DNA from 4 places in the Streptomyces lusitanus genome. Region 2 is predicted to be linked to each of the others. Evidence: riboswitches for the same ligand, from Rfam matches in the RefSeq annotation. Region 2 holds a riboswitch; each other region holds the start of a gene.

Region 1 (5,734 bases), on a different contig from region 2:
CTGCCCGTACGACAGCAGATGCGTGGGCCGGTCCGCGAGCGCGGCGATGTCCAGCGCCTCCAGCGCCTCCGCGACCCGCGCGCGCACCTCCGCGTCGGGCAGCCCGAGGTTCAGCGGCCCGAACGACACGTCCTGCTCCACGGACGCGGCGAACAGCTGGTCGTCGGGGTCCTGCACCACCAGCTGCACGGTGGTCCGCAGCGTCGTCAGCCCCTTCCGGTCGTGCCGCACCGCACGGCCCGACAGCAGCAACTCACCGCCCCGCGGACGCAGTCCGCCGCTCAGCAGCCGCATCAACGTCGTCTTGCCGCTGCCGTTGCGCCCCAGCAGGGCAAGCGCCCGCCCCTCGCGCACCTCGAAGTCGAGCCCGGTGAACACCGGCGGCCCGTCCTCGTACGCGAACGACACACCCCGCAGGGCGACCAGCACGGACTTGCTCACGACAAGGGCCTTTCCAGGACGAAGGTGAGGGCGGCCAGCGCCGCCAGAAGCGCCCCGCTCGCGGCCGTGAACCGGGCGGACACCCGGGCCTCGGGCACCAGCACGCGCAGGGTGCCGTCGTAGCCGCGGCCCGCGAGCCCGGTCTGGAGCCGCGCCGCCCGGTCGAAGGACCGGACGAACGCGGTCGCGCCGAGCCCGCCGAGCGAACGCCAGGTCGCCGCCCGGGTGGTGTGCCCGAGGCGCGCCGCCTGCGCCCGGTGCACCCGGCGCACCGAGTCCAGCAGCAGGAAGCTCATCCGGTACGTCACCAGCGCCACGTCCACCAGAGGCGCGGGCACCCCGGCGCGCACCAGGCGCGGCAGCAGGTCCGACATCGGGGTGGTGAACGCGAACAGCAGCACGCCCAGCGACGCCGCCGAGGTGCGCAGCAGCAACTCCCCGGCGCGCGGCGGCCCGTCCTCGGCCCAGGACACGAAGCCGCCCGGACCGCCCACCCGCACCAGCAGCGTCACCGCGCCCGTGACGCAGAAGCCCAGCGGCACCCGGTAGGCCCGCCACAGCCGCCGGGCCGGCACCCCCGCCGGGCCGAGCAGCAGCACCACCGCGGTGACCAGCACCAGGGCCGCGCCCGGCCACGCGGGCAGCGAGATCGCGAGGACGGTGAGACCGAGACCGAGGACGGCCTTGTCCACCGGATGACGGCGGCGCCAGCGGCTGCTGTGCGCCGCCGCGTCGATCGGCAGCACGGAAGCGTCAGTCCCGTCCGTCGCCCACGCCGGCGGACGCGCCCGCGTCGCCCGCGCCAGCGGTGTCCACCGCATTCACCGCGCCCGCGTCTCCCGCCGCCCGCTCCCGGGCCCGCGCCTCGCCCTGCCGGCGTCCGCGCCGCAGCCCGAAGTAGTACGCGAGGACGCCCGCCCCGATCGCGGCCTGAATGGCGAACAGCGCCGACTCGATCTCCCCGGACGGCGGTTCGTACAGCGGTGAGAACCACGGCTCGTAGTCCGGGTCGATCTCGGTGATCGCGGTCTCCGCCTCGCCGTCCGCCCCGGCGAACGGCTCCTCCTTGTGGTCGCCGAGCCCGAACGCCAGCGGGATCACGGCGAGGGCGGCGACGAGCAGCAGGAGCAGGGAGTTGATCTTCGCGTTACGGCTCATCGGGCCACCGCCTGGGCCGACTCGGCCGGCTCGGTCCGCTGCTTCCCGGCCGCCGAGGCGACCAGCACCCCGAGCCGGGTCAGCTCGCCCTTGCTGGACTGCACCAGCAGCCGCATCACCAGCACGGTCAGCAGCCCCTCGCTGACCGCGAGCGGGATCTGCGTGGCGGCGAAGATGGAGCCGAACTTGCCCAGCGCGCCCAGGAATCCGCTGCCCGGGTCCGGGAACGCCAGCGCCAGCTGCACGCTCGTCACGCAGTACGTCGACAGGTCGGCGACGAACGCGGCGCAGAACACCGCGCCCATCAGCGACACGTCGTACCGGCGCAGCAGCCGGTAGACGGCGTACCCGGCCCAGGGGCCGACGATCGCCATGGAGAAGACGTTCGCGCCGAGCGTGGTGAGCCCGCCGTGGGCCAGCAGCAGCGCCTGGAACAGCAGGGTGATGGTCCCGAGCACCGCCATCACCGGCGGCCGGAACAGGATCGCGCCCAGCCCGGTGCCGGTGGGGTGGGAGCAACTCCCGGTCACCGAGGGCAGTTTCAGTGCGGACAGGACGAACGTGAACGCGCCGGACGCGCCCAGCAGGAGTGTGCTCTCGGGATGTTCTCTCACGTCACGGACGAGCGACCGGGCTCCGTGGACGACGAACGGCGCCGACGCGACGCCCCAGGCGACCGCGTGCGCCGGAGGCAGGAAACCCTCGGCTATGTGCATGGCTCAGCAGACCCTCTCCAGCACCTCGTGGATGGTTGACGCGCCTTGGCCGGTCTCCTGGCTGACGGGTACCACCGCCCGTGCTCCGCCTTCCCGGGTCCCGAGGGACCCAGTGGCTGTCCGTGAGGACTGGAGCCGGACTTCCCGATCACAGTGGCGAGGGCCGCACCGGTATCGCACCGATTTCCCGTCACCAAGGCGTGGTGACAGTAGTCCCCGTGGTGGCCCGGTGACAAGCGCCGACGGGGGGCGCGCGGAGGGCGCCCGGCAGCTCGCGACCCGGCGCACACCTGCGTGTTCGGGCTGGTGGCCCCGTCGTGCTCGAACGGGTGACTGAGGGGCCGCCGTCCTGGGCAGAGTCCTGCTGCAACTAATATGCAACAGCGATTTTCAGGCAAGAGGGATGTGAGGTTCGATGACGACCCGACTGATACGCGGCGCCGCCGCCGCGCTGGCGACGGCCGCGGCGGTCTCCGCCTGCTCCGCGCCGGGCGGCTCCGGCACCACGGACGGCGCGGCCGCGGCCGAGTCCGTCGTGATCGGCGTCTCCTCCGAGCCCGACACCCTCAGCCCGCTCCTCGGCTACGGCAAGGACGGCAACTCCAAGCTCTTCGACGGCCTCCTCGCCCGCACCGCCGACCTGACCCTGAAGCCCGCGCTGGCCAGGGCACTTCCGCGGATCACGGACGGCGGACGCACCTACACGTACACCCTGCGCGAGGGCGTGAAGTTCAGCGACGGCAAGCCGCTGACCGCGCGGGACGTCGTCTTCACGTACCGCACGATCCTCGACGACGACACCAACAACACCGCCAAGAGCGAACTCGCGGCCGTCAAGGACGTCCGCGCGGTGGGCGACGACACGGTCGTCTTCACCCTCCACCACCCCTACGCGCCGTTCGCCGCCCGCACGGTGCTGCCGATCGTCCCCGAGCACGTCGCCGGGAAGCAGGACCCCAACACCGGCCCCTTCAACACCGAGCCCGTCGGCACCGGACCGTACGTCCTCGCCGACTGGCGCAAGGGCGAGAAGCTCACCTTCAAGGCCAACCCGCACTACTGGGGCGGCGCCCCGAAGGTGAAGAAGCTCACCATGGCGATCGTCGCCGACGACGACGTCCGCGCCACCCGGCTCCGCTCCGGCGACCTCGACGGCGCCGTCCTCCCGCCCAACCTCGCCGCCACCTTCAAGAGCGACGACGACAAGAAGACGTACCGGGCCACCTCCTACGACTTCCGGGCCGTCACCCTCCCCAGCGGCAACCCCGTCACCGGCGACACCGCGATCCGCCGCGCCCTCGACCTCGCCGTCGACCGGCAGGCCATGGTCGACAAGATCCTCGACGGCGCCGGCCGCCCCGCCTACGGCCCGCTGCCCGTCGACGACCCCTGGTTCACCAAGGACGTCGAGCGGAAGCAGGACCTCGCCGAGGCCGGCCGCGTCCTCGACGCCGCCGGCTGGACGAAGGGCGGGGACGGTATCCGCGCCAAGGACGGCCGCCCCGCACGCTTCACGCTGTACTACCCCTCCGGCGACAAGGTCCGCCAGGACCACGCCCTCGCCTACGCGTCCGACGCCAAGAAGGCCGGCATCGACGTCCGCGTGGAGAGCGCCACCTGGGAGGTCATCGAGCCGCGCATGAAGCACGACGCCGTCCTCGCCGGCTTCGGCAGCACCGGCGACCCCGACTTCGGCCTCTACACCCTCCTGCACTCCTCCCTCGCCGGCGACGGCTTCAACAACATGGCGCACTACGACAACCCGGCCGTCGACCGGGCCCTGGAGACCGGCCGCCGCACCCAGGACCGCAAGTCCCGCGAGGCCGCCTACGACGCCCTCCAGCGCGCCCTCGTCAAGGACCCCGGCTACACCTTCCTCACCCACATCGACCACCTGTACGTACTCGCCGACCGCTGGAAGGGCCTCACCACCCAGACCGAACCCCACGAGCACGGCTTCGCCGCCGGGCCCTGGTGGAACGTCGAGGACTGGCAGCCCGCGGCATGACCCACGCCCCCTGGCGAGCGATGGCACGGCTCACGGCGCGCCGCGCGCTGTACGCCGTGCCGGTGCTCCTCGTCGTCACCTTCGGCGTGTTCGCCGTCGCCGCCGCCTCCCCCTTCGACCCGGTGAAGGCGTACGCGGGCACCGCCGCGCTCGGCGCCGACCAGGAGACCCTGGACCGGCTGCGGGAGAACCTGGGCGTGGACCGGCCGTTCACCGCCCGCTGGTGGGACTGGCTCACCTCCGCCCTCGGCGGCGACTTCGGCCACTCCACGGTGATGCGCCAGCCGGTCGCCGAGGTCATCGGCGAACGCCTGCTGTGGTCCACGCTGTTGTGCGCGGTCGCGTTCGCCGCGGCCGTGCTGCTCGGGACCCTGCTCGGCGTGCTCGCGGCCCGCCGCCCCGGCTCGTTCACGGACCGCGCGGTCACCTCCGCCGCGTACGTCCTGGAGGCCGCCCCGGTCTTCTGGATCGCGCTGCTCGCCGTCTGGCTGTTCGCCCTCCAGCTGGACGTCCTCCCGGCGGGCGGCCTCACCGACACGGGCAGCGACCGCGTCACGTTCGGCGGGCTGGTCCAGCACCTGGTCCTCCCCGCCGGCGTCCTCGCCGTCTCCCAGCTGCCCTGGTTCACCCTGTACGTCCGCCAGGGCGTCGGGGACGCCCTCATGGAGGACCCCGTACGCGGCGCGAGGGCGCGCGGCCTGAGCGAACGCACCGTGCTGCTCGGCCACGCCCTGCGCTCCGGACTCCTGCCGGTGCTCACGCTCATCGGCTCCCGGGTGCCGGAACTCATCACCGGGGCGCTGCTCGTGGAGACCGTCTTCAGCTGGCCCGGCATCGCCTCGGCCACGGTGGAGGCCGCCACGGCGGTCGACTTCCCGCTGCTGGCCGCGCTGACCACCCTGGCCACCGCCGCCGTCCTCGCCGGCAACCTGCTCGCCGACCTGCTCTACGGGCTGATCGACCCGAGGGTGAAGCTGGAGGAGATGTGACGTCCGACGTCGACGCGGTGGCCGTGAAGCCGGCCGCCCCCGTGTGGCGGGCGCACGGGGGCGCCCGCCGCTCCACGCACGCCCTGCGGCTGCGCGCGTCCGCCGCCCTGGTCGCCGTGACCGTGCTCACCGTCCTTCTCGTCCCGCCGTTGGTCCAGCTCGACCAGCAGGCCGTCGACCTGGCCGCCAAGCTCGAACCACCCAGCTGGGTGCACCCGTTCGGCACCGACGACGTGGGCCGCGACCTGCTGCTGCGCTGCGTCTACGGGCTGCGGGTGTCGCTGCTGGTGGGTGTGGTGGCCGCGCTCACCGCCACGGTGATCGGCACCGCCGTGGGGGCCGCCGCCGGCGCCCTCGGCGGCCGGGCCGACCGCCTGGTGATGCGTCTGGTCGACACCCTGTCGTCGGTGCCGCACCTGCTG
Region 2 (5,734 bases):
CGCCGCCTGCTGCCCCTGACCGCCCTGCTGGGAGCCCTCTACCTGGTACTCGTGGACCTGCTCTCCCGCACCGTCAACCGCCCCAACGAACTGCCGCTGGGCATCCTCACCGCCCTCCTCGGCGCTCCCTTCTTCCTGTGGCTGCTGCGCCGCAACAAGGGTTTGGACTGACCGCATGAAACTCGTCGTCGACCGGCTCCACATCACCCTGGACCGCACCCCGATCCTGCGGGACGTGAGCCTCGAGGCCCGCAAGGGCGACATCGTCGGCCTCGTCGGCCCCAACGGCAGCGGCAAGTCCACCCTGCTGCGCACCGTCTACCGCTCGCTGCGCCCGGCGGGCGGAGCGGTCAGAGTGGGCGAGGACGACGTGTGGGACCTGTCGCCCCGCGCCGCGGCCCGCCGCACGGCCGCCGTCCTCCAGGACGCCGGCGCCAACACCACCGGACTGACCGTCACCGAGATCGTGGCCCTCGGCCGCGCCCCCCACCACGGTCTGCTCGGCCGCGACGGGGAAGAGGACCACATGGCCGTGTCGCAGGCCATCGACCGCTGCGGCGTACGGCCCTTCGCCGACCGGGACTACGCCTCCCTGTCGGGCGGCGAACGCCAACGCGTCCTGCTGGCCCGCGCGTTGGCCCAGAACCCACAGCTCCTGGTCCTCGACGAACTCACCAACCACCTCGACATCCGCGCCCGGTTCGAACTCCTCGACCTCATCCGCGCCACCGGCGTCACCACCCTCGCCGTGCTGCACGACCTCGACCTCGCCGCCCGGCTCTGCGACCACCTGGTCGTCCTGTGCGAGGGAACGGTGGTGGCGGCCGGGCCGGTGCTGGACGTGCTCACACCGGAACTCCTGGCGCGGGTCTTCGGAGTCAACGCCGGCACCGACCTGCACGCGGACGGAGTCGTCCGCATCACCTACGCGGCACGGCCCCTCGCCGACGGCGGAAGCCCGCGGGGCGACGGAAGAACCTGAGTATGCGCGTCAGGCTCCGGGGCGAAGGGAACGGGGCCTCCCCTCAGTTGGTCGTTCGAGACCCGCACGTGGTTCCCGCGGGCCCCGGGACAACGGAAGCACCGGGGGCGGACCGGCGCAGGAGAGCGCGGCACCGTGCTTCGGCCACCGGGCATGGGGGCGCGTCGCCTCGCGGGCCCGGGGTAAGTCTTCCAGCGGTGCCCGATCCGTCCCCGTCAGGGAGCACACCATGAGCGACATCACCGGTCTTGAGCCGTTGGCCACCTTCTGCGGAAACTGCGACTGCGGCTGCCCGCAGCTGTTCGTCGACCCGAGCGCGCCCGAGGAGCGCCGCGTGCTGCTCACCGACGACTTCGGTCAGCGCGTCGAGATGAGCGCCGTACAGTTCGCCTCCCTCGTGGAGGAGGCGAAGGCCGGCAAGCTGGACGGCATCGCGACGGCCTGACGGCCGTCCGCCGAGCGTGCCGTCGGGGCACGCAGGACCGCCGGCAGGCCGAGGGGCACGTCCGCCCGGACGGGTGACCCGTGACACAGGCGGGAACTCGGGCGGGGAACACGGCGACTGAGTGACGGACAGCACCGGATGAACTGTCGTCCCGGTGCATCCGTACCAAGAGGCGTACGTACGCCTCGTCGCACCCAGGAGTCGCGCCATGACCCGTAAGTACCTCGTCACCGGCATGAGCTGCGGGCACTGTGCCGCAAGCATCACCGAGGAGATCTCCCAGGTCCCTGGAGTCACCGGTGTCGACGTCGATGTCGCCGCGGGATCGGTCGCCGTCGACGGCACCGACCTGGACGACACCCGGCTGCGCGCGGCGATCGTGGAGGCGGGATACGAGGTGGCCGAGAGCGCCGCGGCCTGACACGCGCACCCGCGGTGGCGCCGGTCGCCTCCGACAGCTCGGGGCAGGCGGGCGTCGGGGGCGCCGTAAAGCAGCCGGAAAGCAGCCGGAAACGGCCCTGGGGGGCCTCGCACCGCGCGGCTCATCACCCTGTGCGGTGCCCGGCCACGGGCCGCGCCAGGCCGGTCCGGCATAATGCGGGCCGTACACATGAGCGACGGGAACCAGGAAGCCGGTGCGAATCCGGCGCGGTCCCGCCACTGTGACCGGGGAGCGAACCCCATACGCCACGGCCGTACGGCCGGAAGGCGGGGCGAGCGGTGATCCGGCAGCCAGGAGACTGGCCCGTCGCTCCACCGACCGTCCGGGGCGTGGACTCCCCAGGAAGAGGTTCATGATGCGCGTCACGGCCCTCGCCCACGGCCTGCGCAGCGCCTCGCCCCGGGGACCCGTCCGGCGACCAGGGGAAGGCCCAGCAGCCCATGACATCCTCCTTCGCGCGCCGTCGCCTGCTCACCGGGGCGGGAGCCCTCGCCGCCGGAACCCTTCTGGCGGGCTGCTCAGCCGGCGGTGACGGAGGCTCGTCGGGCGGCCGAAGGCTGCGCGCCGCGTTCAGCGCGGGCGGCTCGCAGGAGACCCTCGACCCGCACATCGCGCCGCTCTTCGTCGACCAGGCCCGCGCCAAGGCGCTGTACGACAGCGTGCTCACGTACAAGGACGACATGTCCGTGCAGGCCCGGCTCGCCGAGAGCTGGGAGAGCGACCGGTCCGGCAGCCGCTGGACGGTACGGCTGCGCTCCGACGCCCGCTTCCACGACGGAAGCCCCGTCACCGCCGCCGACGTCCTGTGGAATTACCGGCGCATGGCCGACCCCGCCACCGGAGCCGCCGCACAGCAGCTCTTCTCCGGCGTCGACTTCGCGGCGAGCACCGCCAAAAACCGCGACCTCACCCTCGTCCTGACGGCGCCCGACTTCGAGTTCCCGGCGGCCCTCGGCGCCCCCGGCACCGAGATCGTCCCGAAGGACACCAAGAACTTCGCCAGGCCCGTCGGCTCCGGCCCCTTCCGGTACCGCTCCTTCACGCCGGGCGGCAAGGCCCTCTTCACCGCCTGGGCCGACCACTGGGACGGCGGACCGCACATCGAGGAACTGGAATTCGTGCCCGTCAACGACGAGCGGGCCCGCCTCAACGCCCTGCTGTCCGGCCAGGTCGACTACGCGCACGACCTGACGGCGGCCTCCGCGAGCCGCGTCACCGGCCGCGACGGTCTCGCGGTCCTGCGCAGCAGGCTCAGCACCATGCAGGCCGTGCTGCTGCGGCTGTCCCGCGCCCCCTTCGACGACGCCCGTCTCGTCCAGGCGTTCACCCTCGGACTCGACCGGGACCGGCTCGTCGAGGTCGCCCTGTCCGGCCACGGCACCGCGGGCAACGACCTCTTCGGCATGGGGCTGCGCGCCTACCCCGAGGACCTGGCCCCGCGCGAACGCGACGTCGACCGTGCCCGCGCCCTGGTCAAGGCGGCCGGCGCCGAGGGACTCGCCGTCGCCCTGGAGACCAGCGACGCCGACCCCACCTGGCGTAACGCCTCCACCCTCATCGCCGACCAGCTCAAGGACATCGGCCTGAAGGTCACCCCGCACGTCCGGTCCGCCGCCACCTACTTCGGCGAGGTCAAGGACAAGGGCGTCGCCTTCCACAGCCGCACCGCCACCCTCCCCGTCGTCACCCACCTGCGGTCCCGGCTGCGCAGCGGCGCCGCGAACAACCTCACGGGATACGCGGACGCCACCTTCGACCGGCTGCTCGCCCAGGCCACCGCCACCCGCGACGAGAAGACCCGCCTGGAACTCCTCGACCGCGCCCAGCGCCGTGCCCGGGACCGCGACGGCCAACTGGTGTGGGCGTTCAGCGACTGGAACATCGGCCACAGCGACGCGGTCACCGGACTGCGGGCGGCACCGCCCAACTCCCGCGACTGGGCCCGTTTCGACCGCGTGAAGCTCAGCTGAGGGCGCGCCGTACGTGACGCCGTACCGGCCGCAGACGCCGCCCGCAACCGCATCCGGCGCCGACCCGCCGTACCCCCGAGGACACCGCCGTGGTCTCTCGAACACCGCCGGGTACACGCTGACCAGGACGGCGACGGCGCTGCTCCAGGCCGCCTTCGTACTGGTCGCCGTGTTCGTCCTCACCTCGCTGCTGCCCGGAGACTCCGTGGACGCCGTCCTCGGCGAACAGGGCACCCCCGAACAGCAGCGCCTGGCCCGTGCCGAACTCGGGCTGGACCAACCGGCCTGGACCAGGTTCGTCCACTGGGTCACCGACCTGGGCCACGCCGACCTCGGGCACTCCCTGGTCACCGGTCTGCCCGTCACGGACGAGATCGGCAGCAGGTTCGCGGCGACGGCGGTCCTGGCCGGCGCGGCACTGGCGGTCCTCGTTCCGCTGGCCCTGACGCTGGGCGTCCTGACCGGGCTGCGGGAAGGATCGTTCGCGGACCGGGCCCTCAACGCCTCGGCCCTGGCCCTCCACGCCGTACCGGAGTTCGTCCTCGGCCTGCTGCTGACCGCCTGGCTCAGCGTCGGCCTCGGGCTGCTGCCCGCGACCGCCGCCGGCCTGCGCGGCACCGGGATCCTCACCGAGCCGGCCGTCCTGGTCCTGCCCGTCGGCGTCCTGGTCGCCCGGCAACTGTGCGATCTCGCCCGCCAGGTGCGCATCGGTGTCGCCGCACAGGTGGGCGGTCCCGTCGTCCGGCACCTGCGCCTGCTCGGCCTGCCCGAGCGCACCATCGTGCTCCGGCACGTCCTGCCCGGCTGCCTCGCCCCCGCCGTGCAGCAACTGGCGCGCTGCGTCGACGGACTGCTCGGTGGCACCGTCGTCGTCGAGTCGCTGTTCGCCGTGGGCGGCCTCGGCACCGGGTTCGTCGAGTCCGTGCAGGACCGCGACGTCCCGGCCGTCCAGGGCTACGCCCTGCTGTTCGCGGCGACCGCGCTGACCGCCAACCTCCTCGCCGACCTGACCGTGGCCCGGCTGACCCCGCAACGGGAGGAACGCGCGTGACCGTCTCCCCGCCCGGCCCCCGCCTGCGCCGTCCCGGCGCCGCGTGCCTGGACGGACTCGCCCTCGTGCTGCTCGGCGTACCGGTGCTGCTCGCCGTCGTCGGCCCCGGCCTCGCCGGCTCCACCGCCCCCGACGCCGCACCGCTCCTGCCGCCCGGCGCGGGCCACGTCCTGGGCACCGACGTCCTCGGCCGGGACGTCCTCGCGCTCGTGCTCAGCGGCGGACGGTCCGTGCTGGTCATGACGCTCGCCGCGCTCCTGGCCGCCTGCGCCGTGGGCCTGCCGCTCGGTCTCCTCGCGGCCGGCACCCGCCGCCGCTGGGCCGACGAGACGATCATGCGGACCCTGGACGTACTGCTGGCCTTCCCCGCCCTCCTCCTGGTGATGACGCTCGCGGCCTCCGGACACCAGGACGCCACGACCCTGGTCGTCACCGCCGCGGTGGTACAGGTACCGGCCGTCACCCGCCTGGTCCGCGCCGCGGCCCTCGCCCCCGGATGCCGTACGGCGGTGGAGGCCATGCGGATGCAGGGCGCGCCGTGGCACCACATCCACGGCCGCTACGTCCTACGGCGGGTGAGCGCACCGCTGATCACGGACGCGGGCAACCGTGCCGCGACCGTCCTGGCACTGCTGGCCTCCGCCAACTTCCTCGGCCTGGGCCTGCCCACCGACGCACCCGACTGGGCCGTCCTGATCGAGCGCAACGCCGAGGCACTGTTCCTCCAGCCGTACGCGGTCCTCGTCCCGGCCGTGCTGCTCACCGCGCTCGCCGTCGGCGGCAACCTCACCGCGGACCGTCTCCTGGGCCTGACCCGCCGCTCCCCGGCCCTCGCGGGCCAGGC
Region 3 (5,734 bases), on a different contig from region 2:
ACAGCGTCTCGCGCTTGAACAGGTTGGACACCTGCGGCTCGATGCACTCGTACACGCCGGCGATGGACGCGATGGTCGCGGTGGGCGCGATCGCCAGCAGCAGCGCGTTGCGCAGGCCCGTGGCGGCGATCCGGGTCCGCAGCGCCGCCCAGCGCTCCGGCCAGGCGAGCTCGACGCCGTAGTGGTCGGGGTGCAGCACGCCCCGCGCGGTGCGGGTCTTCTCCCAGGCGGGCAGCGGGCCGTGCCGCTCGGCGAGGGCGGCCGACGTCTCGTACGCGGCGAGCATGATCCGCTCGGCGATCCGGGTGGACAGCTCCTTCGCCTCGGGGGAGTCGAAGGGCAGCCGCATCCGGAACAGCACGTCCTGGAGCCCCATCACGCCCAGACCCACCGGACGCCAGCGGCTGTTGGACCGGGACGCCTCCTCGGTCGGGTAGAAGTTGATGTCGACCACCCGGTCCAGGAACGTCACGGCGGTGCGGACCGCCGCGTCCAGACGCTCCCAGTCCATGCCGTCCCCGCCGGCGAAGGCCGCGAGGTTGACCGAGCCGAGGTTGCAGACCGCCGTCTCCCCGTCGTCGGTGACCTCCAGGATCTCCGTGCACAGGTTCGAGGAGTGGACGACGTGTCCCGGCTCGGCGGTCTGGTTGGCGGTGCGGTTGGCGGTGTCCTTGAACGTCATCCAGCCGTTGCCGGTCTGCGCGAGGGTGCGCATCATCCGGCCGTACAGCTCGCGCGCCGGGATCGTCCTGCGGGCCAGGCCCTTCGCCTCGGCGGCGCGGTAGGCCGCGTCGAACTCCTCGCCCCACAGGTCGACCAGCTCGGGCACGTCCACCGGGGAGAACAGCGACCACTGCCCGTCGGCGTCGACGCGGCGCATGAACTCGTCCGGCACCCAGTGCGCCAGGTTCAGGTTGTGCGTACGGCGGGCGTCCTCACCGGTGTTGTCGCGCAGTTCGAGGAACTCCTCGATGTCCGCGTGCCAGGTCTCCAGGTAGACCGCCGCCGCGCCCTTGCGCCGGCCGCCCTGGTTCACGGCGGCGACCGAGGCGTCCAGCGTCTTCAGGAACGGCACGATGCCGTTGGAGTGCCCGTTGGTGCCGCGGATCAGCGAACCCCGGGCGCGGACGCGGGAGAAGGACAGGCCGATGCCGCCGGCGTGCTTCGACAGGCGGGCGACCTGGTGGTAGCGCTGGTAGAGGGAGTCCAGCTCGTCCGCGGGGGAGTCCAGGAGGTAGCAGGACGACATCTGCGGGTGGCGGGTGCCCGAGTTGAACAGCGTGGGGGAGGAGGGCAGGTAGTCCAGCCGGCTCATCAGCCCGTACAGCGCGGCGACCTCCTCCAGCGCCCGCTCGCTGTCGTCCTCGGCGAGCCCGCAGGCGACCCGCAGCAGGAAGTGCTGGGGCGTCTCGACGACCTTGCGGGTGACCGGGTGACGCAGCAGGTAGCGGCTGTGCAGGGTGCGCAGCCCGAAGTAGCCGAAGCGGTCGTCGGCGCCGGTGTCGACCAGCGCGTCCAGACGGGCCGCGTGGAGCCGGACGAAGGCGGCGGTGCGGTCGGCGATCAGACCCTCGCGGTACCCGGTCGCGACCGACCCGGTGAACGAGGTGACGCCCTGCGAGGCGGCCTCGGCGCGGATGGCGAGGGTCAGCAGCCGGGCGGCGAGCCGGGAGTAGGCGGGGTCCTCGGAGATCAGCCCGGCGGCCGCCTCGGTGGCCAGTTCCCGCAGCTCCGCCTCGTCGGCGGCGGCGGACCGGCCGCGCAGCGCGGCCGCGGCCACCCGGCCGGGGTCGGCGTCGGGCAGGTCGGCGGTCAGCTGGGTCAGGGTCCGCAGCAGCGCGGCACCGGGACCGTCGCTCTCCTCGGTCACGCGGGTCGCTGAAGCCGGATCGGCTGGCGCGATGGTCACGTGTGGCTCTCCCTCGCTCGGCACGGGGGCCTCGAAGAGCGCAGGGGGCAGCACACGAACGCACGCGGCGTCGCGTCCACCGGCCCATTCCGCGAGGCCCGGACGTCAGGGCACCCGGACCGGAAGGGCCGGGCGCACTGTCGGCAGGTCCTCGGACTGACTCCCGTGCGCGCCCGTGGGCAGGCATGGGTACACCGTTGCGGGACAGTTCCGGATTCGCACCGGATTCCCCTGCGACGACAGCGAGCACGAGCATACATCTTGTGCCGGGTGCGGCTGGCGGACCCATATGTTGTGTCGCGCGGGCCGGGCGACGGCCCGCGCGGAGCCGTCAGAGCGTCAGCTCGTAGACCACCAGCATGATGTCGTCCAGCTCCGGCAGCGGATTCCAGTCCCGCGCCGGGGCGCGCGTGAAGCCCAGCCGCTCGTAGACCCGGTGCGCGGCGTGCATCGTGCGCTGGGTGGACAGCACCATCCGCTCCCGGCCGAGCGCCCGCGCCCGGTCGACGCAGGCGCGCACCAGCGCCTCGCCGGCGCCCCGGCCGCGGTGGTCGCGGGAGACCGCCAGCATGCGTATCTCCGCCTCGCCCGGCTCCGCGATGTCGGCCATGGGCCCCGGGCCGGGCACGAAGGTCACCCCGCCCAGCAGCGCGCCGTGCTCCACGGCGACCAGCACCTCGGCCGCCGCCGCCCGCTTCGCCACGTCCCGCAGCTCGCCGAGGTAGCTGTCGCTCTCCCCGAAGTCCAGCAGCCCGTCGCCGAGATAGGCCTGGGCGGTGATCTCACCGAGTTCCGCGTGTTCGCCGGCCGTCACCGGCCGGATGACGATGTCCATGAGGGGAGTCTGCCGTACGGGTACGACAGCGGGCCGCCGGTTTTCCACCGGCGGCCCGCTGCCCTGGACGCGACGGCGTCAGTGCGCGCTGCCCGCCGTGGCCGGCGGGAGCTCCACCTGGACGCCCGGGTCGCCGGCGTCCGCCGTGTAGTCCTGCGGCTTGGTCTCGTCGACGCCCTCCGGCGCCTTGACCGCCCGCATGACGAAGGTCAGGACGACCGTGACCAGCACGTTGAGCACGAACGCGGTGAGACCGATGTAGCCGATCTCCCCGATGCCCGGGATCTCGTCCGAGGACCCGCCGAAGTGCTTCTGCGTCGGCGAGGCCACCCCGTACGCGGCGACCGTGCCGTAGATCATGCCGACCGCCCAGCCGCCGATCAGCGCCCAGCGGTGGAACCAGCGGGTGAACAGGCCGCCCACCAGCGCCGGGAAGGTCTGGAGGATCCAGATGCCGCCCAGCAGCTGGAAGTTGATCGCGACGGTCTTGTCCATGGTCAGCACGAAGACCAGCGCGCCCACCTTCACCAGCAGGGACACGACCTTGGAGACGGCGGTCTCCTGCTTGGGCGTCGCGTCCGGCTTGATGAAGTCCTTGTAGATGTTGCGGGTGAACAGGTTCGCCGCCGCGATCGACATGATCGCCGCCGGCACCAGCGCGCCGATGCCGATGGCCGCGAAGGCCACACCGGCGAACCAGTCCGGGAACATGTTCTCGAACAGCTGCGGGATGGCCAGCTGGCCGTTCTGCACCTTCACCCCGGCCGCGATCGCCATGAACCCGAGCAGCGCCAGCAGGCCCAGCATCAGCGAGTACAGCGGCAGGATCGTGGTGTTGCGGCGGATCACCTCACGGCTGCGCGAGGACAGCGTCGCGGTGATCGAGTGCGGGTACATGAACAGCGCGAGCGCCGAGCCCAGCGCGAGGGTGGCGTACGTCCACTGGCCCGCCTCGCCCGGCACCGTAGCGCCGCGCGGCGCGCCCGTGGCCGGGTTGGTCTGGCTGTACGCCTCGGTCGCCTTGGCGAAGATCTCGTCGAAGCCGCCCAGCTTGATCGGGATGTAGATGATCGCCACCGCGATCACGATGTAGATCAGCGTGTCCTTGACGAACGCGATCAGCGCGGGCGCCCGCAGCCCCGACGAGTAGGTGTACGCGGCCAGCACACCGAAGGCGATGAGCAGCGGCAGGTCCTTGATGAACCAGTTGGTGTTCTCGCCGCCGCCGACGCCCATCACGTCCAGCACGGCCTGGATGCCGACCAGCTGGAGCGCGATGTACGGCATCGTCGCCAGGATGCCGGTGACCGCGACGGCCAGCGAAAGACCCTTCGAGCCGAACCGCCCGCGCACGAAGTCGGAGGTCGTCACATAGCCGTGCTTGTGCGACACCGACCACAGCCGGGGCAGGAAGGTGAAGATCAGCGGGTACACCAGGATCGTGTACGGCACCGCGAAGAAGCCGGCCGCGCCCGCCGCGTAGATCGCCGCCGGGACGGCCACGAAGGTGTACGCGGTGTACAGGTCGCCGCCCAGCAGGAACCAGGTGACCCAGGTGCCGAACGAGCGCCCGCCCAGGCCCCACTCGTCGAGGGTGTGCTCGTTCGCGGCCCTGCGCCAGCGCGCGGCCAGGAAGCCCATCACGGTGACGAGCAGGAAGAAGAAGATGAAGACGGCGAGTGCCACGCCGTTCACGCCGTCGTTCACTGCTCCGCACCGCCCTTCCGGTCCGCGCGGGCGCGCTGGTCACGCTGCCAGAGCTTGTACGCGACCATCGTCAGGACGGTCGAGATCAGCACCCACAGCATCTGGTACCAGTAGAAGAAGGGGATGCCGATCAGCACCGGGTCGGTCTTGGCGTAGGACCCGACCCACAGCATGGCGACGAATGGTGCGAGCAGGCAGAGGCCGATGACGACGCGCACAGGCGTCACCACCGGCCCTGGAGTTGTTTGCGGGGTTTGCGACATCAGACGGCTCCCGTCCCCTCACTGATCGCCGACGTTGGCTCGCGGCAATGTAGGTGAGGGCGCGGGGGCGTCGTAACCCCCCGTGAGAGGGGCGGTATGCAGCAGCAGCGCAACCGAGAGGCAACAGCAACGAAAATCCTGTCAACCACCCGGTATGCCGGGATTTGCGGCCGGGTGGCCGGCGCCCGGCGGGCCCCCGCTTGGCTCAGTCCTGGGGGCGCTTGAGGCGGGCGACGAACTTGTACCGGTCGCCCCGGTACACCGACCGCACCCACTCCACCGGCTGCCCGTCCCGGTCGAGCGAGTGCCGGGACAGCATCAGCATCGGCAGGCCGACGTCGGTGCCCAGCAGGCCCGCCTCACGCGGCGTGGCCAGGGACGTCTCGATGGTCTCCTCCGCCTCCGCCAGATGGACGTCGTACACCTCGGCGAGGGCGGTGTAGAGGGAGGTGTACTTGGTCAGGCTGCGGCGCAGGGCCGGGAAGCGCTTGGCGCTGAGGTGGGTGGTCTCGATGGCCATCGGCTCGCCGTTGGCCATGCGCAGCCGCTCGATGCGCAGCACACGCCCGCCCGCGGTGATGTCGAGCAGGCCGGCGAGCCGGTCGTCGGCCGTGATGTACCCGAGGTCCAGCAGCTGCGAGGTCGGCTCGAGGCCCTGCGCGCGCATGTCCTCCGTGTACGAGGTGAGCTGGAGCGCCTGGGACACCTTGGGCTTGGCGACGAACGTGCCCTTGCCCTGGATCCGCTCCAGACGGCCCTCGACCACCAGCTCCTGGAGCGCCTGGCGCACGGTGGTGCGCGAGGTGTCGAACTCGGCCGCCAGCGTGCGCTCGGGCGGGACCGGCGTGCCGGGAGGCGCGGTCTCGGTCATGTCGAGCAGGTGCTTCTTCAGCCGGTAGTACTTGGGCACGCGTGCCGTACGGACCGCGGTCCCACCCTCGTTCTCCGTACTGCTGACGTCGGTGCTCATGCTTCGCCTTCCCGGCTCCGGCTGCCGATGCGGCCGACAGACCGTCGGCC
Region 4 (5,734 bases), on a different contig from region 2:
TTCGGGTCCGCGCCGCGCAGCGAACCGCAGTACACGGGCAGCGCGTTGGCGCCCCGCGCCTCGATCGCGTCGCACAGCGTGTCCACGAAGGCGGTGTTGCCGCTGAGTTCGTGCGCGCGGTAGAAGAGCACGCCGACCGTCGGGCGGCCCTCCACGAGGTCCCGGGAGCCGTGGACGCCGAACTCCGGCATCGTGCGCGGCTGTTCGAACCCCTCGCCGGTCAGCAGCACGGTGTCCGACAGGAACCGCGCCAGCTCCGCGAGGTTCTCCGGGCCGCCCTCGACGAGGTACCGCAGCGCCTCGGCCACCACGCCCGCCGGGACGCTCGACTCGGCCATCAGCTCCGCGTCCGGCACGCTCTCCCCGCCGAGCAGCACCGTGGGGATGCCGGACGCCTTCAGCGCGGCAAGACCGTCCTCCCAGGCGCGCTTGCCGCCGAGCAGCCGTACGACGGCGAGGTCCGCGCCGTCGAGCAGCGCGGGCAGTTCCTCCGCGACGTCCACGCGGGTGGGGTTGCCGATGCGGTAGCCGGCGCCGGAGGCCCGGGCCGCCAGCAGGTCCGTGTCGGCGGTCGACAACAACAACACTGTGCTCATGCGGGCGCTCCCGGTGGGATGAAGGGCAGTCCTGTCGGCGCGCCGGACTCGATGAGCCGCCACAGCGCGTCCGTGTCCGCGTGCTGTTCGATCAGGTCGCCGAGCCGGTCGAGCTGCTCCTCGCGCAGCGCGGCGAAGGAGGTGTCGGGGGCCGGCACGAAGCGGCGGCCCGCGGCCCGCGCCACCTCGCGCAGGAAGGCCCGCCGGAAGGCGTCCGACTCCAGCGAGCCGTGCCAGTGGGTGCCCCAGGTCTGTCCGACCCGGCACCCGTCCAGGAAGGGTTCGCCGCCGAGGACCTCGGCGACCCCGTGATGGATCTCGTACCCCTCGACGGGCTCACCGAGGGCTTCGCCCGACGGACGCGTGAGGGTCTTCTCCCGCGCGAACCGCACCCGTACGGGCAGCACGCCGAGCCCGTCGACCCGTCCCCGCCGGCTCTCGACGTCGTCCTCGATGTGCTCGCCGAGCACCTGGAAGCCGCCGCAGATCCCCAGCACGGGCCGCCCCTCGGCCGCCCGCCGCCGCAGCGCGTCCGCCAGCCCGCGCTCCCGCAGCCACTCCAGCGCCTTCACGGTCCCGCGCGTCCCCGGTACGACCACGAGGTCGGCGTCGGCCAGTTCCTCGGGGCGGTCCACGAACCGCACCACGACGCCCGGTTCGGCGGCGAGCGCGTCCACGTCGGTGAAGTTGGACATCAGCGGCACCGCGCACACGGCGACCCGCAGCACGTCCTCGCCGACCGGAGCCGCGACCACGGACTCCCGCACGGTGCCCCGCAGCGACACCCTGAGTCCGTCCTCCTCGTCGATGCCGAGCCCGTGCCGGAACGGCAGCACGCCGTACGTGCGCCGCCCGGTCAGGCCGTGCAGCATGTCCAGGCCCGGCTCCAGGAGCGAGACGTCGCCGCGGAACTTGTTCACCAGGAACCCGGCGACCAGTGCCTGGTCCTCGGGGGAGAGCAGCGCGACGGTGCCGAAGAAGGACGCGAAGACGCCGCCCCGGTCGATGTCGCCGACGACGAGGACCGGCAGGCCCGCGTTGCGTGCGACGCCCATGTTCACGATGTCGGTGCGCCGCAGATTGATCTCGGCCGGGCTGCCGGCCCCCTCGCAGATCACTGCGTCATACGTGCCCCGCAGCCGCTCCAGACAGTCGAGGACCGTGCCGAGCAGTTGTTCCTGCCGTCCGCCGTGGTAGCCGCGGGCGCTCATCTCGCCGACCGGGCGGCCCATCAGCACCACCTGGCTGGATCGCTCGCCGCCCGGCTTCAGCAGCACCGGGTTCATCAGCGCGGTCGGCTCGACGCGGCACGCCTGGGCCTGCATGGCCTGCGCCCGGCCGATCTCGGCGCCCTCCCGCGTCACGAACGAGTTCAGCGACATGTTCTGCGCCTTGAACGGCGCGACCTTCACGCCCTGGCGCACCAGCCACCGGCAGATCCCGGCGGTGACCACGCTCTTGCCGGCGTCCGAGGTGGTCCCGGCGACCAGCAGTCCGCCACCGCTCACGTCGCACGTCCCTTCAGCACGCGCCGCGCCGCCACACCGGCCGCCAGCGCCAGCCAGCCGACGCGCCGTGACAGGCGCACCGCCCGGTCGATGTCGGAGACGGCGACGGGGCGTCCGCCGCCGTTGAGGACGGGCCGGTGCTCGACCCGGCCGCCGTAGGAGAGGGGCCCGCCGAGCCGTACGCCGAGCGCGCCCGCGAAGGACGCCTCGACGGGACCGGCGTTGGGGCTGGGGTGCTTCGCCGCGTCCGCGCGCCACGCCCGTACGGCGCCGCGCGGGTCGGGCCCGGTGAGCGCGGCGAGGACGGCCGTCAGGCGTGCCCCCGGCCAGCCGGCGACGTCGTCGAGGCGGGCGGACGCCCAGCCGTAGCGGCGGTAGCGGGGCGACCTGTGACCCACCATCGCGTCCAGGGTGTTGACGGCCCGGAAGCCCACCAGACCCGGCACCCCGGCGACCGCGCCCCACACCAGGGCGCCCACCACGGCGTCGGAGGTGTTCTCGGCGACGGACTCCACCACGGCGCGGGCGATCCCGTCGGCGTCCAGGGCCTGCGGGTCACGCCCGCACAGGTGCGGCAGCCGCTCCCGGGCGGCCTCGACGTCCCCGGCCTCCAGCGCCCGCGCGATGACGCGGGCCTCGCGGGCCAGCGAGGTCCCGCCGACGACGGCCCAGGTGGCGACGCCGGTCAGGGCCGTGGAGGCGGCGGGGGAGGAGCGTACGAGACGGGAGGCGAGGGCGGCCGACGCGACGGCTCCGCCGACGCACACGGCGGTGTGCACGGCTCCGCGGCCCCGGTCGTCGCGCCACAGCACCCGCTCCACGGCGGCCGCGGCCCGCCCGAAAGCGGCGACCGGATGCCCACGGCGCGGATCGCCGAGCAGCAGGTCGCCGAGGAGGCCGGCGGCGGCGCCGTACGCGAACACGCGATCGGCACCCATGGGTCAGCCGGTGACGGATCCGGAGGGAACGGCCCCGAAGGGGGGTGGGGTGTCGCTGGTCGACCTCGGCAGGCTGCCGCGCATGGCGATATGTCCTCACTCAGGGTGTCCGCGCCCTGGTTCGACGAGACCGGCGGCGAGAGTTCCTGGCTCCCGGGGGTGGTGACCCCGGTGACAGTGGCGGGACCGCGCCGGATTCGCACCGGCTTCCTCTCCTGCCGCCGTAATGGCGGAGGCAGTCCACCATGCCCCCGGAAGGGCCGTCAACTTGCCGTTGACCTGCGGGGCTGAAGTGTGCCGAGGCCCACAGAGGGGCTCACGTGGGTGACGGCCGTGCACGCCGTGACCGGCCGGCGGGGGCGCGGACACGGCGAAGGGCGGGACGGGAGCCGCTGCTCCTGCCCCGCCCGCTCACGCGTGCGGCCCGGTGGTCAGGCCATGATCAGGTAGATGCCGTAGCCCACCGCCGCCGCGCACGCGGCGAAGCAGGCGTAGGCGCCGGTGACCGCGAGGCCCGCGGACCGGCCCTCGGCGGTCGCCCGCTCGCGGCGGGACAGACCGGAGATGCCGAGGGTGAACAGGGCCACCAGGGCCACGGTGACCACGAGGCTGACGCCGAACACGGAGCCGAGGGCCGCCCAGTCGATCTTCATGCTGCTTCTTCCTTCGTGCCGGACGCGGTCAGACGGTCGTCGAGGCGGCCGACGGGGCCTGCGGGTCGGCGCCGACCGGCGCGGGGATGGTGGCGGAGAGCTCCTCGGCGGCGGGGCCGGCCGGCGGCGGGGTCACGGCGGCGATCGCCTGGGTGACCACACCGGCGGGCTCCTCGGAGGCCTCGGGGGTGTCGTGCTCGTTGACGTTGGTGTGGTCGACGACCTCGCGCCGGGAGATCTTCCAGATGGCCGCGCTGGAGGCGACCAGGAAGACGGCCACCACGGCCGTGCCCCAGCTCCCGAAGCCGCACACCCACTCGGCGAGGGCCGCGACCAGGGCGGCGGCCGGCAGGGTCAGGCCCCAGGCGACGAACATCCGGGTGGCCGTGGACCAGCGGACCACGCCGCCCTTGCGGCCGAGGCCGGCGCCCATCACGGAACCGGACACGGAGTGCGTCGTGGAGAGGGAGAAGCCCAGGTGCGAGGAGGCCAGGATGACCGTCGCGGCGCTGGTCTGGGCGGCGAAGCCCTGCTGCGGCTGGAGGTCGGTCAGGCCCTTGCCCATGGTGCGGATGATGCGCCAGCCGCCCAGGTAGGTGCCCAGCGCGATGGCGAGACCCGCGGAGAGGATGACCCACACCGGCGGGTCGGAGTCGGGGGCGACGGCGCCGCCCGCGACCAGGGCGAGGGTGATGATGCCCATCGTCTTCTGGGCGTCGTTGGTGCCGTGGGCCAGGGAGACCAGGCCGGCCGAGGCGATCTGCCCGGCACGGTAGCCCTTCTCGGAGGCCTTGGTGTCGGCGTCGCGGCCCAGGCGGTAGGTGAGCCGGGTGGCGAGCATCGCGGCGATGCCGGCCACCAGCGGGGCGGCGATCGCGGGGAGCAGGACCTTGGTGACGAGCACGTCGCCGTGCACCGCGCCGAAGCCGGCGGAGGCGACCGTCGCGCCGATCAGACCGCCCATGAGGGCGTGCGACGAGCTGGAGGGCAGGCCGACCAGCCACGTGAGGAGATTCCAGAGGATCGCGCCGACCAACGCGGCGAAGATGACCTCGGGACGGATGCCGGCCTCGTCGACGAGGCCCTTGGAGATCGTGTTGGCGACCTCCACCGAGAGGAATGCGCCGACAAGGTTCAGCACGGCGGACATGGCCACCGCGACCTTGGGCTTGAGTGCACCGGTCGAAATGGTCGTTGCCATCGCGTTGGCGGTGTCGTGGAAACCGTTCGTGAAATCGAACGCGAGTGCGGTTACCACCACAATCGCGAGGATCAGCGAGAAGCTTTCCATTTACCCAGGCAATCGTTCGAGGTCATTGGCTGGTCGAACGTAAGTAACCAGGGTGAACGGAAGATGAACTGGAACGGGCATCGCGGTGACCGTAAGAGGGGGTGTGTGCTCCGCCGTCCAGCCCAGGCCGCCAGGGCTCCTGGCAGGATCTCCACATGGCCGAACGACACAGGACCGGACAGGAAGCGGAGGGCGCCGTGCGTGGCGTCCCGGGCACGCGCGGTGAGCGCTCCGCGGGGGTGGACGAGCGGGTGGACGAGGCGGTGGCGCGCGCCTGGGAGGAACTGGTCGCGACGGCCCGCCGCACCGTCGCCGACGGCCTGGTCGTCGGCACCTCCGGGAACGTCTCCGTACGGGTCGGCGACACCGTCCTCGTGACGCCCACGGGCGTCCCCTACGACCGGCTGACCCCGGCCGACGTGACGGGGGTGGACCTCACAGGCCGGCAGGTGATCGGCACGCTGGTCCCCACCAGCGAGCTGCCCCTGCACCTGGCCGTCCACCGCACGACCGACGCGCGTGCCGTCGTCCACACCCACGCCGTGCACGCCACCGCCGTCTCCACCCTCGTCGACGAGCTGCCGGCGATCCACTACATGACCGCCGCCCTCGGCGGCCCCGTCCGCGTGGCCCGCTACGCCGCCTACGGCACGCAGGAACTGGCCGAGAACGCCCTGCGCGCCCTCGACCACCGCACCGGCTGCCTGATGCGCAACCACGGCACCCTCACCCACGGCGCCACCCTCGA

What was found. A riboswitch is a leader RNA that binds a small molecule or an ion and turns the genes downstream of it on or off. The one in region 2 is predicted to bind cobalamin.
Region 1: it holds a riboswitch for cobalamin, as region 2 does, so the genes downstream of both, ACFOSY_RS10390 (energy-coupling factor ABC transporter permease) here and ACFOSY_RS12810 (ABC transporter substrate-binding protein) in region 2, are expected to answer to the same signal.
Region 3: it holds a riboswitch for cobalamin, as region 2 does, so the genes downstream of both, ACFOSY_RS03895 (ribonucleoside-diphosphate reductase subunit alpha) here and ACFOSY_RS12810 (ABC transporter substrate-binding protein) in region 2, are expected to answer to the same signal.
Region 4: it holds a riboswitch for cobalamin, as region 2 does, so the genes downstream of both, ACFOSY_RS27750 (cobalamin biosynthesis protein) here and ACFOSY_RS12810 (ABC transporter substrate-binding protein) in region 2, are expected to answer to the same signal.

Annotation. Positions count from the first base shown of each region.
Region 1 is NZ_JBHRWL010000006.1:177,861-183,594, reverse strand. It holds gene ACFOSY_RS10405 (energy-coupling factor ABC transporter ATP-binding protein) at 1-441, opposite strand, end outside; gene cbiQ (cobalt ECF transporter T component CbiQ) at 438-1,187, opposite strand; gene ACFOSY_RS10395 (energy-coupling factor ABC transporter substrate-binding protein) at 1,195-1,599, opposite strand; gene ACFOSY_RS10390 (energy-coupling factor ABC transporter permease) at 1,596-2,315, opposite strand; cobalamin riboswitch at 2,346-2,528, opposite strand; gene ACFOSY_RS10385 (ABC transporter substrate-binding protein) at 2,731-4,323, shown strand; gene ACFOSY_RS10380 (ABC transporter permease) at 4,344-5,312, shown strand; gene ACFOSY_RS10375 (ABC transporter permease) at 5,309-5,734, shown strand, end outside.
Region 2 is NZ_JBHRWL010000007.1:212,132-217,865, forward strand. It holds gene ACFOSY_RS12790 (FecCD family ABC transporter permease) at 1-171, shown strand, start outside; gene ACFOSY_RS12795 (ABC transporter ATP-binding protein) at 176-982, shown strand; gene ACFOSY_RS12800 (hypothetical protein) at 1,212-1,427, shown strand; gene ACFOSY_RS12805 (heavy-metal-associated domain-containing protein) at 1,636-1,848, shown strand; cobalamin riboswitch at 2,010-2,188, shown strand; gene ACFOSY_RS12810 (ABC transporter substrate-binding protein) at 2,310-3,839, shown strand; gene ACFOSY_RS12815 (ABC transporter permease) at 3,853-4,890, shown strand; gene ACFOSY_RS12820 (ABC transporter ATP-binding protein/permease) at 4,887-5,734, shown strand, end outside.
Region 3 is NZ_JBHRWL010000002.1:538,378-544,111, forward strand. It holds gene ACFOSY_RS03895 (ribonucleoside-diphosphate reductase subunit alpha) at 1-1,909, opposite strand, end outside; cobalamin riboswitch at 2,035-2,165, opposite strand; gene ACFOSY_RS03900 (GNAT family N-acetyltransferase) at 2,241-2,744, opposite strand; gene mctP (monocarboxylate uptake permease MctP) at 2,823-4,451, opposite strand; gene ACFOSY_RS03910 (DUF3311 domain-containing protein) at 4,448-4,714, opposite strand; gene ACFOSY_RS03915 (GntR family transcriptional regulator) at 4,920-5,684, opposite strand.
Region 4 is NZ_JBHRWL010000021.1:57,009-62,742, reverse strand. It holds gene cobN (cobaltochelatase subunit CobN) at 1-596, opposite strand, end outside; gene ACFOSY_RS27755 (cobyric acid synthase) at 593-2,104, opposite strand; gene ACFOSY_RS27750 (cobalamin biosynthesis protein) at 2,101-3,042, opposite strand; cobalamin riboswitch at 3,161-3,280, opposite strand; gene ACFOSY_RS27745 (hypothetical protein) at 3,474-3,695, opposite strand; gene ACFOSY_RS27740 (inorganic phosphate transporter) at 3,724-4,986, opposite strand; gene ACFOSY_RS27735 (class II aldolase/adducin family protein) at 5,142-5,734, shown strand, end outside.